One region of the Streptomyces sp. NBC_00425 genome, then DNA from elsewhere that is predicted to be linked to it. Evidence: riboswitches for the same ligand, from Rfam matches in the RefSeq annotation. Region 1 holds a riboswitch; the other holds the start of a gene.
What was found. A riboswitch is a leader RNA that binds a small molecule or an ion and turns the genes downstream of it on or off. The one in region 1 is predicted to bind glycine.

Region 1 (4,205 bases):
GACGTTCACGCCGGCCTCGCGGGCGTCGGGTGCGGTGAGGCGTTCGGCGAGGATCTTGGCGCCTTCGACCGTGCGGCGCTGGCGTTCCCTGAAGTCGTCGCTCGCGGCGACCTTGAAGGAGACGGCCTTGGCGGCGATGACGTGTTCCAGGGGGCCGCCCTGGAAGCCGGGGAAGACGGAGGAGTTCAGCTTCTTCGCGAACTCCTTCTTCGCGAGGATGATGCCGCCGCGGGGTCCGCCCAGGGTCTTGTGGGTGGTGGAGGTGACGACGTCGGCGTAGGGAACCGGGTTGGGGTGCAGCCCGGCGGCGACGAGGCCGGCGAAGTGGGCCATGTCGACCCACAGGAAGGCCTCGACCTCGTCGGCGATGCGGCGGAACTCGGCGAAGTCGAGCTGTCGCGGGTATGCCGACCAGCCGGCGATGATCACCTTGGGGCGGTGTTCCTTCGCGAGGCGTTCGACCTCGGCCATGTCGACGAGTCCGGCGTCGTCGACGTGGTAGGCGACGACGTCGAACTGCTTGCCGGAGAAGTTCAGGCGCATGCCGTGGGTGAGGTGGCCGCCGTGGGCGAGGTCCAGGCCGAGGATGGTGTCGCCGGGCTGGGCCAGGGCGAACAGGGCCGCCTGGTTGGCGGAGGCGCCGGAGTGGGGCTGGACGTTGGCGTACTCGGCGCCGAAGAGGTCCTTGACCCGGTCGATGGCGATCTGCTCGGCGACGTCGACGTGTTCGCAGCCGCCGTAGTAGCGGCGGCCGGGGTAGCCCTCGGCGTACTTGTTGGTCAGGACCGAGCCCTGGGCCTCCATGACCGCGAGCGGCGCGAAGTTCTCCGAGGCGATCATCTCGAGCGTGGACTGCTGGCGGTGCAGCTCGGCGTCGACCGCGGCCGCGATCTCCGGATCGAGCTCGTGCAGGGACGTGTTCAGGACGGACATGCGACTACGACTCCTCAGCCGGCGGTGTAGGCGGTGTACTCGTCAGCGGAGAGCAGATCGTCCGGCTCGCCCGTGATGCGTACCTTGAACAGCCACCCGCCCTCGAAGGGAGCGGAGTTCACCAGCGCCGGGTCGTCGACGACGTCCTGGTTGACCTCGGTGATCTCACCGGAGACCGGGGCGTACAGCTCGCTGACCGACTTGGTCGACTCCAGTTCGCCGCAGGACTCGCCCGCGGCCACCGTGGCGCCGGCCTCCGGGAGCTGGACGAAGACCACGTCACCGAGCGCGTTAGCCGCGTGCTCCGTGATGCCGACCGTCGAGACGCCGTCCTCGGCGACCGACAGCCACTCGTGCTCCTTGCTGTAGCGCAGCTGCTGGGGGTTGCTCATGGCCTGAATTCTCCTGTACGCGGGGGAGTGGTGATGAAGGGGGACGGTCCAGGGCACGGGTGAGCAGCGGGAATGTGCGCAGTGTCACCCTCGGCCCGGGGCCCAGTGTCTACTTCTGGCGCTTGTAGAAGGGCAGCGCCACGACCTCGTACGGCTCGTGGCTGCCCCGGATGTCCACGCCCACGCCCGGAGCGCCGGGCGCGGCGTGCGCGGCGTCGACGTAGGCCATCGCGATCGGCTTGCCCAGGGTCGGGGACGGCGCTCCGGAGGTCACCTCGCCGATCACCTCGCCGCCCGCCACGACCGCGTACCCGGCGCGCGGGACGCGGCGGCCCTCGGCGACCAGGCCGACCAGGACGCGCGGCGGCTGCCGCTCGGCCAGTGCGGCCGCCGCGGCGAGCGCCTCGCGCCCGACGAAGTCGCCGTCCTTCTCGAACTTCACCACGCGCCCGAGGCCCGCGTCGAAGGGGGTGAGGGAGGTGCTCAGCTCGTGCCCGTACAGCGGCATGCCCGCCTCCAGGCGCAGCGTGTCGCGGCAGGACAGACCGCAGGGGACCAGCCCGGCGCCCTCGCCGGCCTTGGTCAGCGCCTGCCACAGCTCGACGGCGTGCTCCGGCTTCACGAACAGCTCGAAGCCGTCCTCGCCGGTGTAACCGGTGCGCGCGATGAGCGCGGGGACGCCGGCGACGGTGCCCGGCAGGCCCGCGTAGTACTTCAGGCCGTCGAGGTCGGCGTCGGTGACGGCCGCGAGGATGCCGGGCGACTCCGGTCCCTGGACGGCGATCAGGGCGTAGGCGTCGCGGTCGTCGCGGACCTCGACCTCGAACTCCTCGGCCAGGTTGCCCAGCTCGTTCAGGACGTTCTGGGCGTTGGAGGCGTTGGAGACGATCATGTACTCGGCGTCGGCCAGCCGGTAGACGATGAGGTCGTCGAGGATGCCGCCGTCCTCGGCGCAGATCATGGTGTAGCGGGCGCGGCCCACGCGCACGGCGGCGAGGTCGCCGACCAGGGCGAAGTTCAGGAACTCGGCCGCCTCCGGGCCGGTCACCGTGATCTCGCCCATGTGCGAGAGGTCGAAGAGCCCGGCCCGGGTGCGGACGGCGAGATGCTCGTCGCGTTCGGAGCCGTAGCGCAGGGGCATGTCCCAGCCGGCGAAGTCGGTCATCGTCGCGCCGAGCGAGCGATGCAGGGCATCGAGCGCGGTGTGACGGGGTGCGGTACTGCTCATCGGTCGTTCGTCTCCCAAGGCGACGGGGCCCCTCCCGCGCGAGTGAAACCGGACGCGGGGGGACGGCGAGGTCGTTCCTCCCCATCTGTCATCGGAACCTGAGAGGTTCGCCATGACCACCGCTGCGAGCGGGGGCGGGACATGGCTTGCACCGTGGGTGGGACCGCCGAAGACGGCGGCCCGCTTTTCAGATGTGCCTCGCCCGCGCGGTAACGGGGCCTGAGAGATTCAAGGGAGGGACTTGCTCCTTCGGCGCCCCAGCGGAACTGCTGCTGAGGACTCTCCCGCGCGGATTCAAACGGCCGGTATGCAGTTGGCGCGGCCATCATCGCACGGCCCGCCCCCGTCGCGGCAGGCCGGATCTGTAACCGGCTTGTGTCGCTACGCGCACGAAATCGCGAGGCACCGCGCATTACCTTCTCTTTACGCTCGATGGGGATGAGCACTACCTGGCCCCAGGGGAGGACGATCACGGTGAAGAGGACGACCTCGGCGAGGACCACGGCCTTCGCGGCCGGCTCGGGGATCGCGCTGCCCGCGCAGCCCGGCGCCCGGACCCGGGAGGCGTGCTCCCGGCAGCCCGCGCCCGTCGTCCGCGACCTGCGGGAGCGGGCCGGCCGCAGCCCGCACGGCCTGCTCTTCGGCCCGCGCGACCTCGTGGTGGTCACCGGTCTGCCCGGCAGCGGCAAGTCCACCCTGATGAAGCGCGCGGTGCACGGCGTGCGCATCGACTCCCAGGACACCCGCGACCGCTGGGACGCCCGGATGCCGCGCTTCCTGCCCTACGCCCTCTACCGGCCGGTGGTCCGCCTCGCCCACTACGCCGGGCTGCGCCGGGCCCTGCGCGGCGGCGGGGGCGTCGTGGTGCACGACTGCGGCGCCCAGGCCTGGGTCCGCGACTGGCTGGCCCGCGCGGCCCGCCGCCGCGGCGGCGCCCTGCACCTGCTCGTCCTCGACGTCGGCGCGGACACGGCCCTGCAGGGCCAGCGCGAGCGCGGCCGCGGCGTCTCGCGGTACGCGTTCCTGCGGCACCGCCGCGCCGCCGCCCGTCTTCTGCGGTCGGTGGAGAAGGGCCGGCTGCCCGAGGGATGCGGCTCCGCGGTCCTGCTCGACCGGCCCGCCGCCGACGTCCTGCGGCGGATCGGCTTCACGGGCTGAGGCCCGTCGGTCCCACGGGCAGCGGCGGTGCCGCCGGCACCCGCTAGCCTTTCAGTCACAGCAGAGTGAGCGGTTCTTAGCAGGCGGTAGGCAGATGGACTTCCCCACGGCGGACTTCCCCGCGGACTTCCCGGCGCAGGCGCACCCCCATTCGCACGGCGGATGGCCCGGCAACGAGCTGGAGGAGGTGCTCTCCGCCTCCCTCGGCGTGCCGGGAGCCGGCGGCCGGATCGTGGAGGTGCTCGGCCGCAGCTTCGTCTGGGTGCCGCTCCCCGGCGGCGGCGGCCCGCACAGCGGCCCCCTCGACCTGCCCACGATGGACCTCGACGGCCAGGTGTACGTGCCGGTCTTCAGCTCCGAGGAGCAGTTCCGTCAGGTCGTCGGCTCGCACATGTCGTTCACCGTCGCGCCGGCCGTGGAGTTCGCACGGGGGCTGCCGCCGCAGGCGGGCATCCTCGTCAACCCCGACGGCGTGGTCGGCGTCCCGTTGCCGC
Region 2 (4,205 bases), 4.5 Mb from region 1:
GTCGCAGAACCGGTCGAGCTCGATCAGGTCCTCGGACTCGGTCGGCTCGATCATCAGCGTCCCGGCCACCGGGAACGACATCGTCGGCGCGTGGAAGCCGTAGTCGATGAGCCGCTTGGCCACGTCGTCCACGGTCACACCGGTCGCCTTGGTCAACGGCCGCAGGTCGATGATGCACTCGTGCGCCACCAGCCCGCCCGGACCGTTGTAGAGCACCGGGTAGTGCGGCTCCAGCCGCTTGGCGACGTAGTTGGCGCTCAGCACGGCCACCTGCGTGGCCCGCTTGAGGCCCTCACCGCCCATGAGCCGCACGTACGCCCAGGAGATCGGCAGAATGCCCGCGGAGCCCCACGGCGCCGCCGAGATCGGCCCCACACCGGTCTCCGGCCCGGCCGCGGGCTGCAGCGGGTGGTTGGGCAGATACGGCGCCAGATGCGACCGGACGGCCACCGGCCCGACGCCCGGGCCGCCACCGCCGTGCGGGATGCAGAACGTCTTGTGCAGGTTCAGATGGGAGACGTCGCCGCCGAAGTGCCCCGGCTTGGCGAGCCCGACGAGCGCGTTGAGGTTGGCGCCGTCGACGTAGACCTGACCGCCGGCCTCGTGCACCTGGGCGCAGATGTCCGCGACGTGCTCCTCGAACACGCCGTGCGTGGAGGGGTAGGTGATCATCAGCACCGACAGCTCGTCCCGGTACTGCTCGATCTTCGCGCGCAGGTCCTCGACGTCGATCTCGCCGTCCTCGGCCGTCTTCACGACGACGACCTTCATGCCGGCCATCACGGCGCTCGCCGCGTTCGTGCCGTGCGCGGAGGACGGGATCAGGCACACGGTGCGCTGCTCGTCGCCGTTGCCGCGGTGATACCCGCGGACGGCGAGCAGACCGGCCAGCTCGCCCTGCGACCCGGCGTTCGGCTGCAGGGACACCTCGTCGTACCCGGTGACCTCCGCGAGCCGCTCCTCGAGCTCCCGGATGAGCGTCAGATAGCCCTGGGCCTGCTCGGCGGGGGCGAAGGGGTGCATCTGCCCGAACTCGGGCCAGGTGACCGGCTCCATCTCCGTGGTGGCGTTGAGCTTCATGGTGCACGAGCCCAGCGGGATCATGCCCCGGTCGAGCGCGTAGTCCCGGTCGGCCAGCCTGCGCAGGTAGCGCAGCATCGCGGTCTCGGACCGGTGCCGCTGGAAGACCGGGTGGGTCAGGATGTCGTCGGTCCGCAGCAGTCCGGCGGGCAGGGCGTCCTCGACGGCCGCGTCGAGCGACGCGATGTCGCCGTCCACCCCGAAGGCCGCCCAGACCGCGGCGACCTGGGCGCGCGCGGTGGTCTCGTCACAGGAGAGCGCCACCTGGTCGGCGTCGACGAGGTGCAGGTTGACCCCGTGGTCCCGCGCCGCGGCGACGACCTCGGCGGCCTTCGCCGGCACCCGCACGGTCAGTGTGTCGAAGTACGCCCCGTGCACCACCTCGACGCCACCGGCTTCGAGTCCCGCGGCGATGATCGTGGCGTAGCGGTGCGTGCGCCGGGCGATCGCGCGCAGCCCGTCGGGGCCGTGGTAGACCGCGTACATCCCGGCCATCACGGCCAGCAGCACCTGCGCGGTGCAGATGTTGCTCGTCGCCTTCTCGCGCCGGATGTGCTGCTCTCGCGTCTGCAGTGCGAGCCGGTAGGCCTTGTTGCCGTCCGCGTCCACGGACACGCCCACGAGGCGGCCGGGCAGGCTCCGCGCGAACTTCTCGTGCACGGCCATGTAGCCGGCGTGCGGCCCGCCGAAGCCCATGGGCACGCCGAACCGCTGGGTGGTGCCGACCGCGATGTCCGCGCCCAGCTCACCGGGCGACTTCAGCAGCGTCAGCGCGAGCAGGTCCGCGGCGACGGTGACGAGCGCGCCGAGTCCGTGCGCCTGGTCGATGAGCGCCTTCAGGTCCCGCACGGCGCCGGAGGCGCCGGGGTACTGGACGAGCACGCCGTTGATCTCGCGCTCCGCGATCTCCGCCGGGATGCCGTCGCTCAGATCGGCGACGACGACCTCGACGCCGGTCGGCTCCGCGCGCGTCTCGATCACGGCGATGGTCTGCGGCAGCGCGTCCGCGTCGATGAGGAAGAGGCCCTTCCTGTTCTTCCCCACGCGCCGGGACAGCGCCATCGCCTCAGCGGCCGCCGTGCCCTCGTCGAGCAGCGACGCACCCGAGGTCGGCAGGCCCGTCAGGTCGGCGACCATCGTCTGGAAGTTCAGCAGCGCCTCGAGCCGACCCTGGGAGATCTCCGGCTGGTACGGCGTGTAGGCGGTGTACCAGGCCGGGTTCTCCATGACGTTGCGCAGGATGACCGGCGGCGTGAAGGTGCCGTAGTAGCCGAGGCCGATCATCGGGTCGAGCACCTGGTTGCGGTCGGCCAGGGAGCGCAGCTCGGCCAGTACCTCGGCCTCGGTGCGGGCGCCCGGCAGGTCCAGCGCGTCGGCGTTCTTGATCACGTCGGGCACCGCGGCGGCGGTGAGCTCGTCGAGCGAGCCGTAGCCGACATGCGCGAGCATCTTGGCCCGCGCCTCGTGGTCGGGCCCGATGTGGCGCTGCTCGAAGGGGATTCCCTGCTCGAGCTCGGAGAGCGGAATGCGATGGGCGGTCATTACGGAGGCCTCCTGGTCTGACACGACCTTCGAGGGTCACCACGGCGGGTACCCGGACGGCCTCCCCCTCTGTCATCTCAACCTGAGAGCTTCACCGGCCGCCAGCGGACGACCGGCTTTCACCGTCGGTGAGAGCGGACACCGTCGACGCCGTCGGTACCCGCCCTGCTTTCCAGAGTGACCTCGTCCGTGCGGTACGTGAGCCTGAGAGATTCCGGGGAGGATTTGCTCCTTCGGCGCCTCCGGTGGTGGTCTCCGGAGGACTCTCCCGCACGGGGTCAGCAGCCGTTGCCAGACTACCAGCGAGGTCAATGGGCCTCTCGAGTGGCCGCTCGCCCCAATGTGCTCTTTTGTAGTCCTTACGGACGAGCTGCGACCAAGAGGAGGGCCCGTGCAGACCGACATCGATCCGCGCAACCTGATCGGCCGCAAGGCGTTCGACCGCAACGGGGCGAAGATAGGCACCGTCGACGAGGTCTACCTCGACGACGCGACCGGCGTGCCGGAGTGGGCCGCCATCCGCACGGGCCTGTTCTCCCGTGACGCCTTCGTCCCCCTGGAGCCCAGCAAACTGGTCGAGGGGACCCTGCACATCCCGTTCGACCGCGCGCTGATCAAGGACGCCCCGGACTTCGGCGTCGGCCGCCACCTCTCCCCGGAGCAGGAACTCCAGCTCTACCACCACTACGGTCTGGACGTGGCGGCCCCTCCCCCGCTGCCCGACCACGACTTCGGCCGCCTGGCCGGCACGGACGACGGCTGACTTCCGGCAGCCCGGCAGCTCCTCGCCCTGAGGAGCTTCACAGCTCTGAAGCGGCCTCACGGCCGTGGTCCGTGCGTCCTTCCGACGTCCCTTCCGGCGTCACCGACGGTTCCCGGGTCCCGCCCGCCGCCTCCTCGTCCTCGCCCGGTCTTCGCCGCACCAGCGGCAGCGGGTCCGCCGGAGCCAACTGCGGATCGTCGGTGCGGAAGGTGCGCACCCGCCCCGGCTCCGACTGCGGCGTCTCGAAGCGCACCGTGACCCGGCCCAGCCCACTGCCCTGCACCCACCCGTGTCCGAGCTCGGCATGCCGCACGTCGTGACCCGGCCGCCACTGGTGCTCGGCAGGGACCGGGACCGGGGCCGGCTCCTCGGCGGCGCGCTCCTCCGTCAGCCCCTCCGCGGGCTCGTCCGCGCGCGCCCCCGCGGCCTGCGCGAACAGGTCCTCCTGCGTGAAGTCCGCCAGACCGCTGACGCCCACCCCGAGCAGCCGCACCCCGCCCGTGGTGTCCACGGAGTCCAGCAACCGGGCCGCCGCTTCCCTGATGACCGCCGGATCGTCCGTGGGCCCGCGCAGCGTCTCGGACCGGGTGAGCGTCGAGAAGTCGTACCGCCGCACCTTCAGCACGATGGTCCGACCCGACAGACCGGCCTCCCGGAGCCTGCGCACACACCGGTCCGCGAGCCGCTGCACCTCCAGCCCCACCCGGACCCGGTCGTGGATGTCCACGTCGTACGTGTCCTCCACCGACACGGACTTGGTCTCCCGCTCGGCCACCACAGGCCGGTCGTCATGCGCCAGCGCCATGGCGTGGAGCGCATG

Region 2: it holds a riboswitch for glycine, as region 1 does, so the genes downstream of both, gcvP (aminomethyl-transferring glycine dehydrogenase) here and gcvT (glycine cleavage system aminomethyltransferase GcvT) in region 1, are expected to answer to the same signal.

What each region holds. Positions count from the first base shown of each region.
Region 1 covers NZ_CP107928.1:3,403,672-3,407,876, reverse strand. The annotation lists gene glyA (serine hydroxymethyltransferase) at 1-933, opposite strand, end outside; gene gcvH (glycine cleavage system protein GcvH) at 948-1,325, opposite strand; gene gcvT (glycine cleavage system aminomethyltransferase GcvT) at 1,435-2,553, opposite strand; glycine riboswitch at 2,629-2,750, opposite strand; glycine riboswitch at 2,751-2,850, opposite strand; gene OHS82_RS14255 (AAA family ATPase) at 2,992-3,711, shown strand; gene OHS82_RS14250 (enhanced serine sensitivity protein SseB) at 3,806-4,205, shown strand, end outside.
Region 2 covers NZ_CP107928.1:7,937,955-7,942,159, reverse strand. The annotation lists gene gcvP (aminomethyl-transferring glycine dehydrogenase) at 1-2,622, opposite strand, end outside; glycine riboswitch at 2,805-2,903, opposite strand; gene OHS82_RS34965 (PRC-barrel domain-containing protein) at 3,014-3,385, shown strand; partial or broken gene OHS82_RS34960 (DNA polymerase IV) at 3,307-4,205, opposite strand, start outside.